Regions from separate parts of the Hahella chejuensis KCTC 2396 genome, predicted to be linked through region 2. Evidence: predicted binding sites of a transcription regulator. Region 2 holds the regulator's gene; each other region holds the start of a gene.
The links. Region 2 encodes sigma-54, which starts transcription at its own class of promoters, with help from an activator protein. Its sites were predicted from a motif close to TGGCACNNNNNTTGCTNT; they were not measured.

Region 1: the regulator sigma-54 is predicted to act here: its motif matches at 6,203-6,220, upstream of glnK (P-II family nitrogen regulator).
Region 3: the regulator sigma-54 is predicted to act here: its motif matches at 4,794-4,811, upstream of HCH_RS31090 (PEP-CTERM sorting domain-containing protein).

The regions. Positions count from the first base shown of each region.
Region 1 is NC_007645.1:6,536,409-6,544,122, reverse strand. Features, by position in the region: gene speA (biosynthetic arginine decarboxylase) at 1-92, opposite strand, end outside; gene speE (polyamine aminopropyltransferase) at 349-1,212, shown strand; gene fabA (bifunctional 3-hydroxydecanoyl-ACP dehydratase/trans-2-decenoyl-ACP isomerase) at 1,433-1,984, shown strand; gene fabB (beta-ketoacyl-ACP synthase I) at 2,016-3,230, shown strand; gene HCH_RS28905 (L,D-transpeptidase family protein) at 3,467-4,003, shown strand; gene HCH_RS28900 (SemiSWEET transporter) at 4,019-4,270, opposite strand; gene HCH_RS28895 (ammonium transporter) at 4,447-5,718, opposite strand; gene glnK (P-II family nitrogen regulator) at 5,770-6,108, opposite strand; gene HCH_RS28885 (accessory factor UbiK family protein) at 6,520-6,798, shown strand; partial or broken gene HCH_RS28880 (YifB family Mg chelatase-like AAA ATPase) at 6,905-7,714, shown strand, end outside.
Region 2 is NC_007645.1:5,453,806-5,461,519, forward strand. Features, by position in the region: gene mlaD (outer membrane lipid asymmetry maintenance protein MlaD) at 1-272, opposite strand, end outside; gene mlaE (lipid asymmetry maintenance ABC transporter permease subunit MlaE) at 274-1,053, opposite strand; gene HCH_RS23865 (ATP-binding cassette domain-containing protein) at 1,025-1,864, opposite strand; gene HCH_RS23870 (KpsF/GutQ family sugar-phosphate isomerase) at 2,175-3,152, shown strand; gene HCH_RS23875 (KdsC family phosphatase) at 3,152-3,688, shown strand; gene lptC (LPS export ABC transporter periplasmic protein LptC) at 3,693-4,271, shown strand; gene lptA (lipopolysaccharide transport periplasmic protein LptA) at 4,255-4,779, shown strand; gene lptB (LPS export ABC transporter ATP-binding protein) at 4,776-5,501, shown strand; gene HCH_RS23895 (RNA polymerase factor sigma-54) at 5,624-7,120, shown strand; gene hpf (ribosome hibernation-promoting factor, HPF/YfiA family) at 7,236-7,544, shown strand; gene ptsN (PTS IIA-like nitrogen regulatory protein PtsN) at 7,551-7,714, shown strand, end outside.
Region 3 is NC_007645.1:6,998,740-7,006,453, reverse strand. Features, by position in the region: gene HCH_RS31105 (PEP-CTERM domain protein) at 1-606, shown strand, start outside; gene HCH_RS31100 (PEP-CTERM sorting domain-containing protein) at 1,043-2,536, shown strand; gene HCH_RS31095 (PEP-CTERM sorting domain-containing protein) at 2,979-4,457, shown strand; gene HCH_RS31090 (PEP-CTERM sorting domain-containing protein) at 4,856-6,343, shown strand; gene HCH_RS31085 (PEP-CTERM sorting domain-containing protein) at 6,746-7,714, shown strand, end outside.

The DNA.
Region 1 (7,714 bases), 1.1 Mb from region 2:
ACGTCGCCATTGGCGTCAACATCTATATAACCGTCACCCCAGAATGGGATGTTGTAGGTGGACAGTGCGTGATCGCGGGTCCAATCTTCCATCAATGCGTCTCCTCGGCAATATGCCCCCGGATAAAATGTTAAGGTTATCGTCAAGGGGCGCCATTTTAAAGCAAGCGGAATCCCTAGCGTTAATAAGTTATGGGCTTTATATCTTTCTGTGTTTTATGGGAGCGGAGCAGTGCAGGCGACTCCTAAAATAATGCTGTGATCTTCACGCCTTGCGCCTACAATATGCTGCTTTAGCCGCAGGCGCATCGCGCCGACAAATAATTAACCGAATCATTGGGAGAACATAATGAGCGAGCAGATCCCCGGGTGGTTTACCGAAATCTTTCAGGACCAGGGCACCGGGTTTTCCCTCAAAGTAAAAAGTAAACTGCACGAAGAGCAGAGCCAGTATCAAAAGATTGAAATCTTTGAGACGGAAACCTTCGGTAATCTGATGGTGTTGGACGGTTGCGTCATGTTGACTGACCGTGACAATTTCCTCTACCACGAAATGATGACCCACCCCGCGCTGTTTACTCATCACGCGCCGAAGAAAGTCGTGATTGTTGGCGGCGGCGATTGCGGCACATTGAAAGAAGTGCTCAAACACCCTGGCGTAGAGGAAGCCTGGCAGGTGGAAATCGATGAGCGCGTCACTCGCGTTGCAGAGAAGTATTTCCCTGACCTGTGCACCGCCAACAATGACCCGCGCGCCAACTTCTTCTTCGGCGATGGCATCAAATGGATCGCTGACGCGCCATTGGAATCCATCGACCTGATTATTGTTGACTCCACCGACCCGGTTGGACCTGCTGAAGGTCTGTTCGCCGTCGACTTCTACCGCAACTGTTTCATGGCGCTGCGCGAAGGCGGCATGATCGTGCAGCAGACGGAATCCCCTTTGCTGCACACTTCCAGCATCATCAAGAAAGTGCATGACGATATGCGTCAGGCTGGTTTTGACGGCGTCAGAACGCTGCCGTTCCCACAGCCTGTATATCCTACCGGCTGGTGGAGCTGCACCATGGCGGGCAAGGGTAAGAAGCTGGAGTTTTTCCGAGAAGAAGATGCGGCGGAGCGTCCTTTCGTCACCCGCTACTACAATGCGGAAGTGCATAAAGCAGCCCTGGCCCTGCCTGAATTTATGAAGAATGAACTTGACTTAGATTAGTCCGAACGTTTATTTCTATACATCTGTATTTTAATGCTTAAGGCCAGATGCCATAAGGGAATCCGGCCTTCCGAACAGGGTGCGAACCTACCTTTGTCCAATAGACGTACTTTTTTCGGGCGCACTAACATGCAAACCATAACTCCTGTCAAGAAACGGCAATACAGCCGGTATATGGTTGGCAGGCTATTGGACGTGAATAGAAATCGGAGTTAACTGCGTGCACGCAATAGCAGAAAACCATGGAGTGAAAGCTTCATATACGAAAGAAGAACTTCAAGCCTGCGGACAGGGACGGTTATTTGGCGAGGGCGCTGCGAAACTTCCCGTAGATCAGATGTTGATGGTCGACCGGGTGTCTCAAATCTCCGCAGAAGGCGGAGCATACGGTCACGGGATCGTGCGTGCGCAGTTGGATATCAATCCGGATCTGTGGTTTTTTAAGTGTCATTTCGTGGGCGATCCGGTCATGCCGGGTTGTCTCGGATTGGACGCCATGTGGCAGCTGGTAGGCTTTTTCCTTGCGTGGAAAGGTCACAAGGGACTGGGCCGGGCGCTGGGGGTCGGCGAGGTTAAATTTACCGGCCAGGTGCTGCCGTCCGCAAAATCAGTCGAGTATGTTCTCGATATCAAAAGAGTAATCGCTCGTAAGTTAATTATGGCCTTGGCTGATGGAACCGTGTATGTCGACGGTAAAGCCATTTATACTGCCAAGGATTTACGAGTGGGCTTGTTTGACCCGGCCGCTATGAGCGGCGCGGAAATCAAATAAGTTATCCTTTGCAAATGTAAGAGGTTTCTGAATGAAACGCGCCGTCATAACCGGAATGGGAATCGTATCCTGCTTGGGCAACTCCAAAGAGGAGGTGGCCGAGTCACTGAAAGCTGGCCGCTCAGGCATTCGGTTTAACGAAAGCTATAAAGAAGCGGGCTTAAGAAGCCAGGTCAGTGGTAGCGTCCAGATCGATTTCGCTGAACACATCGACCGCAAACATCTGCGCTTCATGGGCGACGCGGCTGCGTACGCCTATATCGCCATGAATCAGGCCATCACGGACGCTAAAATAGACGACGAGCTGTTGAGCAGCACTCGCACCGGCATCGTGATGGGGTCTGGCGGAGCCTCCACCAGCAACGTCGTCGAGTCCGTCGATATTCTGCGTGAGAAAGGCGTCAAGCGCGTGGGGCCTTATCGCGTACCCCGCACCATGAACAGCTCTGTAAACGCCTGTTTGTCCACCGCATTCAAAATTCGCGGCGTCAACTACTCCATCACTTCCGCTTGCGCGACCGCCGCTCATTGTATCGGTCATGCTTGGGAACAAATTCAGTTGGGTAAACAAGACGTTGTATTCGCTGGCGGTGGCGAAGAAGAGCATTGGAGCCTGGCGGTTCTGTTCGACGCTATGGGTGCCTTGTCCAGCAAGTACAACGACGATCCTTCCCGCGCTTCACGTCCATACTGCTCCACCCGTGATGGTTTTGTCATCGCTGGCGGCGGAGCTGTGGTCGTCGTAGAAGAGCTGGAGCACGCGCTGCGTCGCGGCGCGCCGATCTACGCTGAGTTGGTGGGCTACGGCGCCACTTCCGACGGCGATGACATGGTGGCTCCATCTGGAGAAGGCGCTGTGCGCTGTATCCATCAGGCGCTGTCTACCGTAAACACGCCAGTTGACTACGTCAACACTCACGGCACCAGTACGCCAGTCGGCGATATCATTGAGCTGAAAGCAGTGAAAGAAGCCTTTGGCGACAATCTGCCGCGCATCAGCTCCACTAAATCGCTGTCCGGCCATTCTTTGGGCGTCGCCGGCGTTCACGAAGCCATTTATTGCTTATTGATGATGGAAGGCGGTTTCATTGCGCCTTCACGTCACATTGAAGCGCTGGATGAGAGAGCGGCGGGCTTCCCGATTGTCACAGAACCTACAGATGCGGAACTGAATACCGTTCTGAGCAACAGCTTCGGTTTCGGTGGAACTAACGCCTGTCTGGCTTTCAGCAAATACAAAGGCTGATTCCAGATACTGCGAAAACATAAAAAGCCTGCGCTCGGCGCGGGCTTTTTTGTGCCTGTTTTCTGGTATTTTCATCAAACACAGTTGGCATCTTTTTGATTGTGTTGTAAAAAACGCATCATATGCATGGCTGAGATACAAATAGAAGGCGTTGGTCACAGTTCGAATCTGTGTAGTATTTCTATGTTTGCTATGCTTTTAAGTAAGCGTCATCCATTCGATTTCTAAAGGGTCTCATGCGGAAAGGTTTTTTATTTCTGACGGGTGTTCTTTTTGCGTGCAGCGCCGGAGCGGAGCAGGCGCAGACATCGTTGGCGTTGTCTGAGTCCGCATACATGGCTCCCCTGGTGGATAAAGTGCAGGTTAAGAAGGCGTCCAGACTTTTGATTCTATTGAAAGAAGGGAAGCCGTTTCGGGTGTATCCGATTGCCTTGGGCGACAAGCCGCTTGGCCATAAGCAGTTTGAGGGCGACGAGCGCACTCCTGAAGGCACTTATTCTCTTGACTGGCGTAATCCAAACAGCGCCTTTCATAAATCCATCCACGTTTCTTACCCCAATGACCAGGACATTGAGTATGCAAAGAGTCAAGGACGTGAGCCTGGCGGAATGATCATGATCCATGGTTGGCCCAATGGCTTTAATCATGACCGCGACAGCATCTGGCTTTACGAGTTTGATTGGACGGATGGATGTATCGCCGTTAACAATCAGGCGATGGATGAGATCTGGTCTTTGGTGCCGGATGGCACGCCTATCGAAATTCTTCCGTAGATAGACGCACGGCGGTTAGCCATGTTTCAGCTTCAGCGCAAGCACTGTGGACGCCAAGGCCAATGTCAGGGTATTGGCGATAATGATTGGCCACGCCACCATCATGATTCCATAAAGCAGCCACAGAAATACGCCCAACGTAAAAATGCTGTACATGCCCAGAGAGATGCCGGACGTGTTTTTCGTTTTCAACGTTTGTCTGACCTGGGGCAAGAACGCCAAAGTGGTGAACAACGCCGCCAGTGTGCCGATGATGGATGCTAACATCTTATTAACCCTATAGAATTGCGCGCATTTTAATCACGCTATCTGGCAGCGTAACTAGGGGAAAATATGTACGCCCCGTCGTTATGGCCGGGGGCGCAGACTTCTAATACCACCGGCATCTGCCCACACGAAAAAGGGCCGCCGAATGGCAGCCCTCTTGGAGGTCGTTTTGGAGATCAGTCGCGGGTGAACTCAGGATAGGCTTCCATCCCGCATTCCGCCAGATCCACGCCTTCATACTCTTCTTCTTCGCTGACGCGGATGCCCATGATCACTTTGATCAGACCCCACACCACCAGGCTGGTTGTGAACACCCACCCGAAGATGGTAAACGCGCCAGCCAACTGAGCCAGGAAGCTGACGTCAGTAGTGAAAGGCACTACCAGCAGACCCAGCAGACCACAAGCGCCGTGTACGGAGATTGCGCCAACAGGGTCGTCGATTTTCAGTTTATCCAGGGTCACGATGGAGAATACGACCAGCACGCCAGCCACTATGCCAATCAGAGAGGAGGCCACGGGGGACGGCGCGTCAGGATTGGCGGTGATTGCCACCAGACCGGCCAGTGCGCCATTCAGAAGCATGGTCAGATCTGCTTTGCCAAACAACAGGCGAGCGGTGATCAGAGCGGCTATCGCGCCGGTGGCCGCTGCGGCGTTAGTGTTCAGGAAAACAATTGCCACGGAGTTGGCGTTGCCGATATCGCCCAGTTTCAATACTGAGCCGCCGTTGAAACCGAACCAACCCATCCACAGAATGAAAGTGCCCAGTGTCGCTAAAGGCAGGTTGGCGCCCGGGATAGCGTTAACTTGTCCGTTAGGGCCGTATTTGCCTTTACGTGGGCCAAGCAGCAATACGCCAGCCAGAGCCGCCGCAGCGCCAGCCAAGTGGACGATGCCGGAGCCCGCGAAGTCTTTGAAGCCCATTTCATCAAGACTATATAGTCCGAATACTGGTTGAGTTCCCCAAGTCCAGGAGCCTTCCATCGGATAGATGAATGCTGTCATCACTACAGCGAAAGCCAGGAACGCCCATAGTTTCATGCGCTCTGCGACAGCGCCGGATACGATAGACATGGCGGTTGCGACAAACACAACCTGGAAGAAAAAGTCGGATGCGCCAGAGTAGATGGCGGTGCCTGAGAACCCACCATCGCGTTCAGCGAAAGCATTCAAGGTATCGTCGACATAGGTCTCGCCGGGCATGATGCCGGTCAGGAAATATCCGCCGCTGCCATACATGATTTCATAGCCGCAGATCAGGTACATGATGCAGGCAATGGCGTAGAGCGCGACGTTTTTGGTAAGAATTTCAGTGGTGTTCTTGGCGCGAACCAAGCCGGATTCCAACATGGCGAAACCGGCGGCCATCCACATGACCAATGCGCCCATCACAAGGAAATAGAAGGTATCTAATGCATATTGTAAGTGAAAAACATTGTTTTCCATGAAAAGCCCTCCGCACTACGCTTGTCAGTTACCAGTTGTTGTTAGTTTTGATTAAATCGCGTCTGTACCAGTCTCCCCGGTCCTTATGCGGATGGCTTGTTGCAGATCCACCACAAAAATTTTGCCGTCGCCGATCTTGCCGGTGTTTGCGGCTTTGGTGATGGCTTCTACGACTTGATCGAGCAAGTCATCGCCGATAGCGACTTCGATTTTCACCTTGGGGAGAAAGTCGACGACATACTCTGCGCCACGGTACAGCTCGGTGTGGCCCTTTTGACGACCGAACCCTTTTACTTCGGTTACGGTCACGCCCTGAACGCCAATCTCGGAGAGTGCTTCACGCACATCATCCAGCTTGAATGGCTTGATAATGGCAGTTACCAGTTTCATTTTTTTCTCCTTTGTATCTACCCGCCTGTTATAGAAATCGCACAATCAGCAAGCTCAACCACGCACAAAAATATGTGCGGAATTTGTGCGTGATGTAGCATCTGCTGTGCCAATGATAAAAAATTTATTTAAAACAGTTAACTAGATGAATATTTCTTACCTTGTGGAAAAACCAGGGCACAATTATAGCGCAGCACGCCCCTGTTTGAGGTTAATTGGCGCCCGTGGCTGGTGCGCATTTATAAAAATGCACAAATTTTGTGCAAAAAAGAAGGCAGGCAACGTTATAAACAGGATTTGTTGTCACTTTCACTTCGGTTCTATAGCCAATGGCGGGAAACGGTGAGGATTGCATAAACAAACCAGGATCGCCGTGGTACAATCGCCGCTCCGAAAAACGGAGGACTTTCCATGTCGGTATCACCAGTAGATTTACTTAACGCGTTTAACCAGCATTTCGGGCAGTTTCTGCCGGATGTCGCTAAATCGGCGCATGAAGATGTGCAGCAGCAAGCCAAGGCGGCTTTATCCAGCATCATCTCTAAACTGGATCTGGTGACCCGGGAAGAGTTCGATGTTCAATTGGAAGTGTTGCGCCGCACCCGCGAGAAACTGGACAGCCTGGAAAAACGCGTGGTTGAACTGGAGGCGGCTTTGCAAGCCAAGAGTGAGCAAGGCGATCAAGCCTAACGGACTTTTTATTAACCGGCGATGAGAATCAAATCGCCGGTCTCGCTTTAATATCTACACACATTAGCGCCTCAGGAACGAGGCTGAATTTATCCAAGGAGGGAGTATGTCACTCGCAATCGTCAACACGCGCGCCAAACTTGGCGTGGAAGCCCCGCTGGTAAAAGTCGAAGCCCATCTGTCGAACGGCTTGCCGGCCCTGTCTATCGTTGGACTTCCTGAAGCCGCAGTCAAAGAAAGCAAAGATCGGGTCAGGAGCGCATTACTCAACAGCGGCTTTGAATTTCCCGCCCGCCGCATCACGATCAATCTCGCCCCCGCAGATCTTCCTAAAGAGGGAGGTCGTTATGATCTCGCTATCGCCGTCGGCGTGCTGGCGGCTTCAGGGCAATTGCCTGATGAGGCGATTGCAGGATATGAGTTCTATGGCGAACTGGCGCTCTCTGGAGAATTGCGGCCGGTAACGGGAATGTTGCCCGCCGCGCTTCGCTGCGCCCAGTCTGGCGCCAAAATTATACTGCCGCCGCAAAATTCCCAGGAGGCCAGCCTGGTGTCTGCGCTGGACGTATTTGCGCCGGCCACTTTGGGGCAGTTAGTGGCCTTTCTGCTGGGACATGAGCGCATGACGCCGATACGCCAACAGAAGTGCGCCGCCTCCGGGCGTAAAGCGCCCGATATGGCTGACATCAAGGGGCAGTTTCAAGCCAAGCGAGCGCTGGAGATCGCCGCTGCGGGCAATCACAACATGCTGATGTTCGGCCCACCGGGAACGGGTAAGACCATGCTGGCGTTGCGTTTGGTGGGCATCTTGCCCGAGTTGACGGAAATGGAAGCGCTGGAAACGGCGGCGGTCAATTCCGTGGCGGGAGTCAGTCTGGATATGACGCAGTGGCGGCAGCGACGCTTTCGGGCCCCG
Region 2 (7,714 bases):
TTCACATCCGCATCAATATCCATCTCCACGACAGCCTTGGATGACTTGGGGTCCAAAGAGATGCTGTTGACGCGCCCAATCGTGACGCCGGACAAGGACACTTTACCCCGCACTCTTAACCCGCCCACATCAGTAAATTCCGCATACAATTTATAGGTATCCTGCGTCGGGCTCAGAGACAGCCCGCTCACTTCGAGCGCCAATAAAAACAACGCCCCAATGCCGGCGACAATGAACGCCCCTACAGATATCTCCAGCGTACGAATCCGCATATTAAAAATCTCCAAACATTACGGCGGTCAAAATAAAATCCAATCCCAATACAGCTAACGACGAGTACACCACTGTTTTGGTGGTTGCGGAACTGATGCCTTCCGAAGTCGGGACAGAATCATACCCCTGAAACACGGCGATCCACGTGCATACGACGCCGAACACTATACTTTTGATAATCCCGTTAAGAATGTCATCGGAAAAGTCCACGGACGCCTGCATATTGCTCCAAAAGGACCCTTCATAGACGCCAAGCCATTCCACCCCAACCATTTTACCGCCCCAGACGCCCACCACGCTAAATATCATGGCCAACATCGGCATCGCGATAAATCCGGCAAGAAGCCGCGGCGCAATAATCTGCCGCAATGGATCGACCCCCATCATCTCCAGGCTGGACAACTGCTCAGTCGCCTTCATTAACCCGATTTCCGCAGTCAGCGCAGAGCCGGCGCGACCAGCGAATAACAGCGCAGTCACAACCGGCCCTAATTCACGAACCAGGGTTAAGGCGATCATCTGGCCTATGGCCTGCTCTGAACCGTAGTCCACCAGAATATTGTAACCCTGTAGACCAAGCACCATACCTATAAACAGCCCGCTAACGACAATAATTACAAGTGAGAGAACGCCAACGGAGTAAAGCTGCTTGAGTAGGAGCGGAAACCCTTTCATCCGTGGAGCGCCCAGTAGCGACCCAACCAAGAAGATTCCCGCCCGACCTAGCGCACCAAGCGAAAGCAGGCCGTTTCTACCAAGCCTTTGTAGAAAATCCAGCATCCTGGTCTCCTCGTAACAAGTCCTCCGCATAGTCTGTCGCGGGAAAGTGGAAAGGCACCGGCCCGTCCGGTAAACCATTGAGGAACTGCTTGACGAAGGCATTCCCGCTGGAGCGCAATTCTTGTGGACTGCCCTGCCCCATCACCTTGCCATCGGCGACAATGCACAGATGGTCCGTGATACTCATTGACTCCTGAATATCATGAGACACCACCACGCTGGTCAGCCCCAAAGCATCATTGAGCAAGCGGATCAACTGGACAATAACCCCCATAGCAATTGGGTCCTGGCCAGTGAACGGCTCATCATACATCACCATTTCCGGGTCCATCGAAATAGCGCGCGCCAAAGCCACGCGGCGAGCCATACCTCCTGACAATTCGTTTGGCGTCAAATCACGCGCGCCACGCAGTCCCACTGCGTGCAGCTTCATTAATACCAGATCCCTGATCATCGCTTCTGGAAGTTGTGTATGAATCCGCAAGGGGAATGCGACGTTCTCAAAGACAGTGAGATCCGAAAAGAGGGCGCCGGATTGAAACAGCATCCCCATACGTTCGCGCAACTCATATAACTCTTTGCGCTTCAGCTTCGGCACATTAAAGCCATTCACCCAAATGTCGCCTTTGTCGGGTTTCAGTTGGCCGCCGATTAATTTGAGTAGAGTGGTCTTACCCGTACCGCTGGGCCCCATAATCGTGGTGACCTTGCCTTTGGGTATATCGATGTCTACATTATCGAAGATAAGCCTGTCGCCTCTGGCGAAGGTAAGCCCCCTGACTTCCACGTAATTGGAGGGGTTTTGCGTCATCTAAAATCACCTTAATCGCCCAGCCTGCGTAAACGCCCCCTTCCTGGAAGCATTAAGTATCCTAAAAACATAACCTTACGGCGGCTTAGACGTTGCTGCCAAAAATAGCCTAAACAGCTGCGGAATATATCAGAAGATGTTTTAACTGCCCACATCTTTCCCGGCAAGTTGCAGCAACCCTCGAGCGTCGTATAATACGCAAGCCTCGCCAAACGCCATTTCTTCGCAAGATTGTTTAAGCACGGCGGCGAAGAAACATTACCGCGACGGGATATCCGCCACTGTTAAAGTCATCAGGAACGCCAGATTAATGAGCCATCACGACCATGAGTACATAAAGGCCGCAAGACGCACCATAGAAATGGAAGTTCAGGCGGTCCAAGCGCTAAGCAGCCGGATAGACGACGCTTTTATTAAGGCTTGCGACCTTATGCTGAACTGCAAAGGGCGCGTGGTGGTCACAGGAATGGGCAAGTCAGGGCATATAGGCAATAAAATCGCCGCTACGCTGGCTTCCACGGGCACACCCTCGTTTTTCCTCCACCCTGGTGAAGCGAGCCACGGCGACCTCGGCATGGTGACTCCCAACGATGTCGTATTGGCGATTTCCAACTCAGGCAACACTGCGGAAATTGTCACTATACTTCCACTTTTGAAAAGAATGGGAGTCCCATTAGTCAGCATGACCGGCAAGCCGGACTCTACTCTTTCCCAGATTGCAGAAGCCAATATTGACGCGAGCGTCGCCACAGAGGCATGCCCGCTTGGGCTCGCCCCTACATCCAGCACCACAGTTTGCCTGGTGTTGGGAGACGCGCTGGCAATTGCGCTACTGGAAGCGCGCGGTTTTACAGCGGAAGACTTCGCATTCTCTCATCCCGGCGGCGCTCTGGGTCGCAGGCTATTGCTGAAAATATCCGACATAATGCACTCTGGAGATGCAGTCCCTGTCGTCAGAAGTGGCGCATCCTTGAGTGAGTCGCTCTTACAAATGTCACAGAAAGGCCTTGGCATGACGTGTATCGTCGACGAAGACGACAAACTTCTTGGCGTGTTTACTGATGGCGATTTACGCCGCACTCTAGACAAAAACATCGATATTCGAAGCTGCGCCATCGATGTTGTCATGACGACCCACTGCAAGTCCGTTACCAAAGACATGCTCGCCGCGGAGGCGCTTGGCTTAATGCAGGAGAAAAAAATCAACGCTCTGCCTGTCGTCGACGCCGACAAGAAAGTCATTGGAGCATTCAATACCCAGGACATGCTGCGTGCAGGAGTTATTTAATGTCGCCGTCTCTGACTGAACAACAGATTCAAGCTTTAAAGCCCATTAAGCTCCTGGCGCTGGATGTAGACGGCGTCCTGACGGATGGGACTCTTTACTTCGGCGAATCCGGCGAACAACTCAAGCCTTTCTCCATACTCGACGGACTCGGCGTCAAGCTACTGCAAAAAGCTGGAGTAACTGTGGCGATCATCACCGGCCGCAAGTCCGCCATGGTCGCCAAAAGAGCTGGCGATCTGGGCATATTAGAGTTACTGCAAGGCCGCGAGGACAAGCTTGTCGGACTTAATGAGATTCGTGGCAAGCTTGGTTTAGAGCTTGATGAGTGCGCCTATATCGGCGACGATTTACCCGACCTTGCCGCTATTCGCAGCTGCGGATTTGGCGCCACCGTCCCCAATGGCCACTGGTTTGTCCGTCAACACGCCGCTTATTGCACTTCCGCCCAGGGCGGCAAAGGCGCAGTCAGAGAGGTGTGCGACATGATTCTGGCGGCCAAAGGATTGCTCCACACCTCTCTGGAAGCCTATCTATAACTTCATGACAGAACTGCTCAGACAATATAGCAAGTGGCTATACGCGGCTTTGGCGGCAATTCTGGTTATTTATCTGGCCGCCTATCAAGACGAAGCAAACGTACCGTTCTTCGAGGAAGAGCAACTCCTGAAAGACGAACCTGACGCCTTTGTCATTAACGCGGTTTATACGACTTACAACAAAGAAGGCGTACTCACCAGTCGCTTACAAAGCCAATTGGCGAAACACTATCCCGATACGGACACCGGCGTATTGACGCGCCCCAACCTGGAAATCTTCCAGCAAGGAGAGAAAAGTTGGCATGTAGAGTCTTTGGAAGGCGAACTGCTCATTAAGCAGGACACCCTGAAGCTGCGCGGAGACGTGGAAGTAAATGGCGCTTCCGACGACGGGGCGCCGATCCTCATGCAAACGCAAGCACTCGACTATAACAACAAGTCACGCTTTATCAGCACCGATCAACCCGTTAAGATAACTTCAAATATCAATCAGTTAACCGCTGTCGGAATGGAGGCGGACATTGATAAAAAGCTTATTGTATTACTTTCTCAGGTAACCGGCGTTTATGCACAACCCAAGTAAACTATTCACAGCGGCGCTGTTGGTGGCCCTGGTTTTCACTCCATTAAGCCACGCTTTAGACCTTCTTAACGGGAGCGACGAACCAGTGCGTATTAAAGCCGGGCGCTGGGAAAGAGATGGTCAAAAGGGCATCGACACCTATATCGGCAATGTCGTCATTACCCAGGGCAAATCCAGCATCGAAGCGGACAAAGTTGTTTTATACACTGACGACAAGGGCATCAGCCGCTTCCAAGCTACGGGTAAGCCCGCTCACTTGGTGCAATTTGACGCAGAAAAACAAACTGAAACCCACGCTTACGCAGAAAGCATGGACTATGATCGCAGCCAGAGTAAAGTCGTTATGCGTAACCATGCGCGCATTCTCCAGGACAATAGTTCAGTAGAAGGCGAAGAAATTATTTATTTCACAGACAAACGCTTAGTCACAGCGAAGGGAGCCTCATCGGGCAATCAAACCGAGCAGGTTGAAATCATCTATCATCCGCCCAAATCTAATAAACAATGAGCACTCTCGCCGCCAGAAACCTGGCCAAGGCTTACAAAAAACGGCCTGTAGTAAAAGATGTCTCCGTTGAAATTCGCAGCGGCGAAATCGTTGGCCTCCTCGGACCTAACGGCGCAGGCAAAACCACCTGCTTCTACATGGTGGTGGGACTGATCCCCAGCGACAAAGGCAGCGTATTTATTGACGATGCCGAAATCACCAGCCTGCCCATGCACGGGAGAGCGCGCAAGGGCATTGGCTATCTACCTCAGGAAGCGTCCGTATTTAGAAAGCTGTCTGTGGAAGACAACATTTACGCCATTCTTGAGACCAGGGCGGATCTGAACCGCAAGGAACGCAAGCAAAAAATGGAGGAGTTGCTCCATGAATTTCACATAACCCACATTCGTAAAAGCCTTGGCATGAGCCTCTCCGGGGGTGAACGCCGCCGCGTGGAAATCGCTCGCGCGCTCGCCACGGAGCCAAAGTTTGTACTACTGGACGAGCCTTTTGCCGGGGTGGACCCTATTTCCGTCAACGACATCAAGCAGATTATCGAACATCTTAAAAAGCGCGGCATCGGCGTCTTAATTACAGACCATAATGTGCGCGAGACCTTGGATATTTGTGAACGCGCCTATATTGTCAGTGAAGGATTTATTATCGCAAGCGGCGCCCCTAGTGATATCCTTGCCAACCCAAAGGTTAGAGAGGTCTATCTGGGTGACCAGTTCAAACTTTAGTTTAACCGGCGGCTTCCATTCAAGATGGACCCCAAGGCTCAAGAGCTTAGGATTAAAGCGCTCAATAACTATGACAAACTCACAAGATCTGTGCCTGAATCGGTGGTAAGCATCAGATGGTTATGAAAACTTCATTGCAGTTAAAGCTGGGTCAACAGCTCACTATGACCCCGCAACTGCAACAAGCAATAAAACTTTTGCAGCTTTCAACACTGGATTTACAGCAAGAGATTCAACAAGCGCTTGAGTCCAATCCCATGCTGGAAGTGTCTGAAGAGGAAGAGTCCCCCAACCACGTTCAGAACGATACGATCAGCGACATGCTCGCCAATAACTCCAGCAAAGAGCGAGCTCAAGAGTCCGGCATGGACGAAGGCGGGTTCGCCGAGGAGGATAACTGGTCCGACTCCATACCGAACGACTTGCCCGTCGACACCGCCTGGGACGATGTCTTTCAAAGCGGGTCAAGCAGCTACAGCGGCGGCGAGGATGACGAATACGATTTCGAGTCCCGCAACAGCAAAGGCGAAACCCTGCAAGATCACCTTCTCTGGCAACTCAATCTTACCCCCATGTCCGACATTGACCGCATGATCGCCGTTGCGATAATCGATGCGGTCAATCCCGACGGCTATCTTTCCCTCACTCCCGATGAAATTCACAGTGGGCTGCAGACTGAGGGCGAAGAAGAAATTGAGTTGGACGAAGTACGCGCAGTGTTAAAGCGCGTTCAGCAGTTTGATCCTGCCGGGGTCGCTACTTGTAACCTGCAGGACTGCCTGCTGAGCCAGCTGAATCAGCTACCCAAAGATACGCCCTGGTTAGGACAGGCCAAACTCGTGGTCAGCCATTACATCAACTTGCTTGGCAATCGCGACTATGCCCAGTTGATGCGCCGCAGTCGCCTGAAGGAAGACGACCTGCGGGAAGTGCTCAAGCTGATTCAAAGCCTGAACCCAAGACCGGGAGAAGGCATTCAGGAAAGTAATACCGAATATGTGGTTCCTGATGTTATCGTCAAAAAAAACAATGGCCGCTGGCTGGTGGAGCTGAACCCGGAAATCGCCCCTAAGATCCGCATCAATCCAGGCTATGCGGGCTTGGTGAGACGTGCGGACAATAGCTCCGACAACACTTACTTACGCGATCAGTTACAGGAAGCGCGCTGGTTTATCAAAAGCTTGCAAAGCCGTAATGAAACTCTGTTGAAAGTTGCGTCACAAATCGTCGAACATCAGCAAGGATTCCTTGAGTACGGCGAAGAGGCGATGAAGCCGCTGGTGCTGCACGATATTGCGGAAGCAGTGGAAATGCATGAATCAACCATTTCCCGGGTGACCACCCAGAAATATATGCACACTCCTCGCGGCGTATTTGAGCTGAAGTACTTTTTCTCCAGCCATGTCAGCACAGACACGGGTGGCGAGTGTTCTTCGACCGCTATTAGAGCTATTATCAAGAAGTTAGTCGCGGCGGAATCACCGAAGAAACCTTTGAGCGACAGCAAGATTGCTGCGCTGCTCGGCGACCAGGGCATCAATGTCGCCCGTCGCACGATCGCAAAGTATCGGGAGGCGCTTTCCATTCCGCCTTCCAATGAACGTAAGCGATTAATTTAAAAGGAGGAATACAGGCATAAGACTTAAATCAAATAGTCACAAAATGGATGTGCTAGTATTTTTCATGGAAGTGCAAAATTCATAATGCACCGTATATTGGCATTAGGAGCAAAGTATGCAAATGAACATCACCGGACATCAAGTCGAGTTAACTGAAGCACTGAAAGACTACGTTAACAACAAGTTCGACAAACTTGAACGACACTTCGACAGTATCAGTAATGTCCAAGTTACGCTCTCCATTCAAAAACAGCGTCAGATTGCGGAAGCAACCATGCACATTAGCGGCGCTGACCTGCATGCCAATGCTGAACACGAAGATATGTACGCGTCCATTGACGCGCTGGTGGACAAATTAGACCGCCAGATCCTCAAACACAAAGAGAAGCACGTTGATCGGATGCACGGCGCATCCGCCAGATAACAGAACATGGCCCAAACCACACTAACTATTGAGTCTATTATCTCGCCCGCCCTCACACGCTGTGGGGTGTCGGGCTCGAGTAAGAAACGCGTTCTCGAATATATCGCCAATCTGATTGCGCAACATTTTCCGTTTTTGGACGAGAACGCCATTTTTACCAACCTGGTATG
Region 3 (7,714 bases), 1.5 Mb from region 2:
GAGATCAGAAATCACGGAGAATTAATCGCTGACAACCTGAGCTTATCCCGTGAAAGCCAGATCTCATTAGGTGAAGGTAAAATCTCCACTTCCTCTCTCGACATGAACGGAGGCGCGCTAAGCGGTTCTGGTGAAATTAAGGGTAACCTGAATAACACCCGCGGCGGGGTCGTTTCGACGGGCGAGTTTGGCGGCTCTATTCGAGTGGAAGGCGATTATACTCAAGATGAGTCAAGCAAGCTGGAAATTACTTTGGGAGATTGGAGTACGCTTGGCGGTTACGAGCTGAATATAGATGGCGTGGCGAACCTGGACGGGGTACTCCAAATCAATCTGTGGGATGAATTTAAACCCAGACTGCATGACTTCTTCACTCTGATCAACGCTGACAAAATAAACGGGATGTTTAGCGATTTTGTGCTTCCCGACTTGGGGTTTGGCATGCATTGGGATTGGGGATATCGCCGCTCCTACGCTGGCGTGAACTCATTTGGCTTAAGAATCGTATCCAGCGCATCCAGTAAGCCTGTTCCCGAACCATACGTATTCGTATTGATGGCGTTAAGCCTGGCTGGAATGGCTGGCGTCAGACTTCTTCGCAAATAGCTCTTAAGCGGCTCCTTCCTGAACTGAAAATTGTCCCCTGGCCGGCCATGGCAGGGGGCGTTGTCCCCTTCGAATAGTTCATTATTTGAATACCTCTGAGTGATCCTTGCGTTTATTCACTACCCGCGAATAGTCAATTCCAACGGGCGATTGAATTGCTATATCCAAGTCATAACGGTCAGTTGAGCGGCTCACTGCTTTGCTAACAATGAGACCTAATTCTTTGGGGATAAGATGTTTCTGCGGCATGTTTTTTTTGAGTAGTTTTCTTGTAACTTATTGATTTTATTGAGTCAGATATTTTTACATAAAATCAATGAGTTAACTAATGTTAATAATATAACCTAATGATTTTAAAAGTTAATTAAATACTTGGTCCTCTCCTTGCCCATAGACACCCGTTATATAAATAAACTGTGGCACAAGGGGTGTAATAGTGAAGACTACTCAAGGTCTGCGTATTTTTTCTTCATTAGTATTTGTTACCTGCGCTTCTCTATCCCAGGCGGCGGTAATTAATTGGAACAATATTGGCGGCGGAAACTATAGCGATGACGCTAATTGGTCTGGTGGGGCCGCGCCAGGAAAAACTGACGAAGCGTTGTTTGATTCAGGCGCTGCAAGCTCCTATACCACCACATTTTCAGAAGACGCCGACGCCCAAAACGTCTCTGTTAATGACGATGACGTCACTATGGAGCTTAATGGCCACAATCTGGAAACCGCCTCTGGAATCTCTGTTGGCGGGACAGAGGGCGGTCGTCTGACCCTGCGGGGAGGCAAGTATAATCAGAAAGCTGATTATAGTGGCGATTTGATCAAAGTGCTTGTCGGCAGCGAAGCAGGCTCCAAAGGCGACCTGGTGCTTGATGGCGTTGAATTTGGTAGTCCTGAAATTTACGGCAGGATGCAATATTACATAGGCCAGTCCCACTCTGGTTTTGGTGGCGGAGAGGGGACGCTGGAGCTTAAGAATGGCTCCCAGGCTCGGGGCCAAACTGCCTTTATCGGAGATAAAGGTAAAGTATTAATCTCCGGCGGCTCCGGGTTAAACCTGGCGAATGAGTTGATTATGGAGAGCGGTGGATATCTGAAAATATCTGAAGGCACCGGTGTTAGCTCATCTGGCGCAAGTCTTGCCGGAAAAGTTCTGGTAGACGGAGAACACTCCAGTCTTAATGTCGGCGAATATGGCTACATGGATGGGGACATAACTTATCAGAACGGAGCAACCGGCAGTGGAGGAAATATAGCTGTAGGTAACCGCATGACCATCGACGGCGCAGGTTCTGACTTCTCAGCCATGGGGAATGTAGATGTCAGTGGCAGGCTTACTGTCAGCCACGGCGCGAGTTTGAGCTCAGATTACGCAATTTCTGCGCTTCCGGGCGGTGTGTTGTCCTTGCATGACGGAAAAGTAAGCGCAGGAGCTGTGTTAACAGAAGGCGGTAAGATTGAAGGCTCCGGTGAAGTAAAGGGCAACGTCAGCAATACTAACCGTGGCACGGTGGCGACGGGAGAGAATGGCGATGCGTTAACTATTACTGGCGACTATTCGCAAGACAGCTCAAGCACCCTGGCGTTGACTCTGGGTGGTTGGGATGCGATTGGCGACTATGAGCTGAATATTTCTGGCGACGCTAATCTGGACGGCATTCTAAAGATCGATCTTTGGGACACCTTCAAGCCTGAGCTGAATGACGTATTCACGCTGATCAAAGCGGAAAACATCAATGGTATGTTCAGTGACTTCGTATTACCGAGTTTGGCTTCTGGTTTAGCCTGGGACTGGGGTAGCGTGATGGTTGCAGGCTTGGAGACTTTCAGTCTGAAAGTTGTGAAAAACGTGCCTGAGCCCTACACCATTGTATTGATGACTATTGGCCTGGCTGGATTCGCTGGCGCGAGACGTTTTCGTAAAGCGGCGTAAGCCCAGTTCTGTTTATTGATATGTTTTGCCCGTACTTTGCTGGAACGTAAAGTACGGGATTTACCTCCCTACTTGTCTGTGACCATTCTTTGCACCTCCCGCCCGCTAACTTCAATCGATATTTACCGTCGTTTCTGACCCTACAATTCAAAACTTTAATGTTTCATGGCTCAGCGTGAAGCGCCTCGGATTGTTTCTAATGCGACAAGCAAGACTCAGACAGTGTGGGGCGCTGTGCATATGAGCAAAATACAAGTTTTCTGAACAAGAAAGAATTCTTGTAAGTTATTGATTTATATAGTCAAAATATTTTACACGAAACGTGACGAACTTTATGGAAATTATTTTAACTATATGAATTTTAAATAAAAAAACAATTATGGCTCATACCTTGCTAAAAAGGTTGCGCCTAAAAACGAACTATTACACAAGGGGTGTAACAATGAAGACTACTCAAGGTCTAGGAATTTTAACTTCATTAGTATTTGTAAGCTGTGCTTCTGTCTCCCAGGCAGCGGTGATTGACTGGAACAATGTAAGCGGCGGTGATTTTAACAATGGAGCAAACTGGGCGGGAGGCTCGGCGCCGGGCGCTGCAGATACAGCATCATTCAATACGGATGTTGCCGGTTCGTATACTGCATCCCTATCGCAGGACACTGATGTCGATAATGTGTCAGTAAAAAATGACCACGTCGTGATCGATTTGAATGGCCAGAATTTGGAAACGCTGACAGGAATATCTGTCAGCGGCGACAAAGGCGCTACGTTAACGCTGAGGAATGGCTCCTTTAATCAGAACGGTGATGAATACGGAGACCTGGTGGAAATCTTGGTGGATAGCGCCTCAGCCTCCGAAAGCCGACTTGTTTTGGATGGCGTTGATTTCGGCGGGAGAGGAATGGGCTCAAGGATGCAGCTTTACGTGGGTTATCCCCCTGCATCGGGTGGGACCAGAGAAGGGGTTTTAGAGCTGAAGAATAAGTCAGGCGTCACCGGGCAGTCTGCTTATATCGGGGGCAAATTGATCCTTTCGGAAGGCTCTAGTATGGGCCTGGCTGGCGAGTTGGACCTTGATGGCGTTCTGGAGATTACAGGCGGCGCTGGGCTAGGATCTTCCGGCGCCTATATATCCGGAAAAACGCTGGTGGATGGAAGAGGCTCAGATCTCAGTGTAGGCGAGTTCGGAGATTTTAGTGGAGAGACCACCTTTCAAAATGGCGCCACGGGTTCGGGCGGCCGTATCTCTACGGGAGGGCGTTTTACTGTAGATGGCGCTGGAACTGAAATTAGGGCTATAGGTTCTATGGATTTGGGCGGTAATGTTGTCGTCAGTAATGGCGGGAGCCTTGTGGCCAGTGATCTGATTACGGTTACTGGCGTTATGAATTTAGACAACGCTCAAATTGAAGCCTCGTCTTTAATGACTGAATTCGCTGGCCGTATTCAGGGCGCTGGAGATATTACCGGTAATGTTAAGAACACGGATAAAGGAACCGTCGCGACGGGAGCAAACGGTTCTTCTTTGAATATTGATGGAAACTATACGCAGGGGCATAGCGGCACTTTGGAGCTGACCTTGGGCGACTGGGATGCGATTGGCGACTACAAGCTAAATATCAACGGTGACGCTGATCTGGACGGCATTCTGAAGATTGATCTTTGGGATACGTTTAAACCCCAGCTGAATGACGTGTTCACGCTGATCAAAGCAGACAACATCAATGGTATGTTCAGCGACTTTGTGTTGCCGAAACTGTCTCCTGGCTTAGGTTGGGATTGGGGAAGCGACATGGTGGCGGGCTTGGAAACGTTTAGCCTGAAGGTCGTCAAAGGCGTGCCAGAGCCTTACACCATCGTGCTGATGACTATTGGCCTGGCTGGATTCGCTGGCGCGAGACGTTTTCGTAAAGCGGCGTAATCCCAGTCCTGTTTATTGAGATATTCCGCCCGTACTTTGTGATATCGCAAAGTACGGGACTTACCTTCCTACTCCTGACAGTCTGTGACCATTTACTGCACACCTCGCCCGTTAACTCCTGTCGATATTAATCGTCGTTTCTGACCCTACAATTCATAACCTCAACGTTTCATGGTCTCAGTGTGAGCGCTGTACATGGATGCAAAATACAAGTTTTCTGAACAAGGAAGAATTCTTGTAAGTTATTGATTTATATAGTCAAAATATTTTACATGAAACGTGACGAATTTTACGGAAACCATTTTAAGTGCATGAATTTAATATAAAAAATAATTCTGGCTCGTACTTTGCTGAAACGGCTCCGCCTAAAAACGAACTATTACACAAGGGGTGTAACAATGAAGACTACTCAAGGTCTAGGAATTTTAACTTCATTAGTATTTGTAAGCTGTGCTTCCGTCTCCCAGGCGGCGGTGATTGACTGGAGCAATGTAAGCGGCGGTGACTTTAACAATGGAGCAAACTGGGCGGGAGGCTCGGCGCCAGGCGCTGCAGATACAGCATCATTCAATACGGATGTTGCCGGTTCGTATAGCGCATCCTTATCGCAGGACGCCAGTGTCAATGATGTGTCAGTAATAAATGACGACGTCGTGATCAATTTGAGTGGACATAACCTGGATACAGCTAGAGGTATAACGGTAGGCGGAGCTAAAGCCGGGAAGCTCGTAATGCGGGATGGCGCTTTTAATAAAGAGCAAGGTTATGAAGGTGAGCGTGTCTCTATCTCAGTTGGTAGCCAGGCTGATACTTACGGAACGCTTGTATTCGACAATGTTAACTTCGGCCGCAACGGTACCCATAGAGTGCAATATCAGATCGGCCACTTTATGGGTACCGTTGGGAAGGGCGCTTTGCAGATCAGGAATGATTCGAGAGTTTCGGGCCAGGATGCCTTTATTGGAGCGGGCAGTGAAATGTCGGTCACTGGAGGATCGAGTTTTTCTGCGATGAATGACTTCACACTAGAGAATAGCGCTTCACTTGACATTTCTGAGGGGGGGAGCGTTGGTGTTTCCTTTGGCGATATCAGTGGTGACGCTCTGGTGAGTGGCGAAGGTTCTAGTTTATTCTTTTCTGAAATCGGTCATATAAGTGGCGCTTTGACCTATCAAGATGGAGCTACAGGAGATGGCAGTAACACCAGTGTCGTCGGTAAGTTGATTATTGATGGAGTGGGTTCTGAGTATGAAAACACCACATATTTGATGTCCATAAGCGGAAACGCGACTGTCACCAATGGAGGCCTTCTTAAATCCGCAGATGCTATCTCAGCAATACCAGGAGGCGTATTGCTGTTGGATGAAGGTAAGGTCGCCGCGCAAAGAGTGATGACGGAAGGCGGTAAAATACAAGGGAATGGCGACATAACCGGTGATGTCCAAAATACATATGAAGGGACTATCGCGACGGGAGCAAACGGTTCTTCTTTGAATATTGATGGAAACTATACGCAGGAGCATGGCAGCACGCTGGAGCTTACCTTGGGCGACTGGGATGCGATTGGCGACTACAAGCTGAATATCAACGGTGACGCTGATCTGGACGGCATTCTGAAGATTGATCTTTGGGATACGTTTAAACCCCAGCTGAATGACGTGTTCACCCTGATCAAAGCAGACAACATCAATGGTATGTTCAGCGACTTTGTGTTGCCGAAACTGTCTCCTGGCTTGGGCTGGGACTGGGGAAGCGACATGGTGGCGGGCTTGGAAACGTTTAGCCTGAAGGTCGTCAAAGGCGTGCCAGAGCCTTATACCATCGTGCTGATGACTATCGGTTTGGCGGGATTCGCTGGCGCGAGACGTTTCCGTAAAGCGGCGTAAGCCCAGTCCTGTTTATTGAGATATTCCGCCCGTACTTTGTTAAATTGCAAAGTGCGGGCTTTTACGTTCCCTTCTTTTAATCTGCCTTAATCTATACGTATCTGAACTTTATTTGTTTATTTATAAAACAAATTCTCACCTAGTTGTCTTTTCTTGTATATGGTAAGTCTTCTTTATAAAAATGAGATTTGCTGTCACATATATATTGATAGTACAAGTATTCTTAATAGTTAAGTATGCTTGTAAGATGTTGATTTATATAGTCAAAATATTTTACATATTTGTCTTGTTGAATATTTTATAAGTTATATATTGTTGATTTTAAATATAAAAATATTCTGGTCCGCACCTTGCTAACGAGTCTGCGCCATATAAATGAACTAATACACAAGGGGTGTAACAGTGAAGACGACTCAAGGTCTGGGAATTTTAACTTCATTCGTGTTTGTAAGCTGCGCGTCTGTTGCACAGGCAACAGTCATTGACTGGAACAATACAAGCGGCGGTGATTTTAATAATGACGCAAATTGGGTGGGAGGGACGGCTCCCGGCGCATCGGACTCAGCTTCGTTCAATACGGGTGCAGACAGCGCTTATACCGCGTCACTGTCTGAGGACGTAAATGTTCAGGGCGTTTCAGTGAAGAGCGACGAGGTTGTTATTGACCTCGATGGTCATAACCTGGAAATGCAAGATGGTATTTCTGTAAACAGCCATTCAGGCGGACATTTAACACTGAGGAATGGTGAACTCAATCGGTATAGAGACGACACGGACGAAGAAATAAAAATACTGATAGGAAGTGAGAGCGGTACTAAAGGCAGCCTTGTTCTTGATGGCATGGAAACAGGAAGAAGCGCCTTTTTAGGGATGAAATATTATGTTGGCTTTTCAGACACGGATAGCGGAGGAGGCGAAGGGTCGCTAGAGCTGAAAAATAAGACGCATATTACCGGATACTCTACTCATGTGGACGGCAGGTTAGCGTTCAACGATCAGTCCACCATGTCCCTAAACGAAGATGTGCAGTTAAGAAACGGGGTGCTCGAAATTAATAGTGGTTCTTGGTTGACTGCAGAGGAAGCGGAACTTAATGGAAAAGTGCTTATGGATGGGGATAACTCAAGCCTGAGCGCACATTATATGAATCTGACGGAAGAAGGGACTATTAGTATAACTAACGGCGCCAGGGTCTCTGCGGAATTCGGTAGCTACTATGGAAAGGTAGTGATAGATGGAAAGAACTCTTCAATGGACATGTGGGATACAGCTTATTTTGGTGAAGACCTGATAATTCAAAATGGCGCAACCATGACGGGTAGCTATATCAAAATTGGTAAGAGTTTAACCATCGAAGCAGGTTCTAAGTTT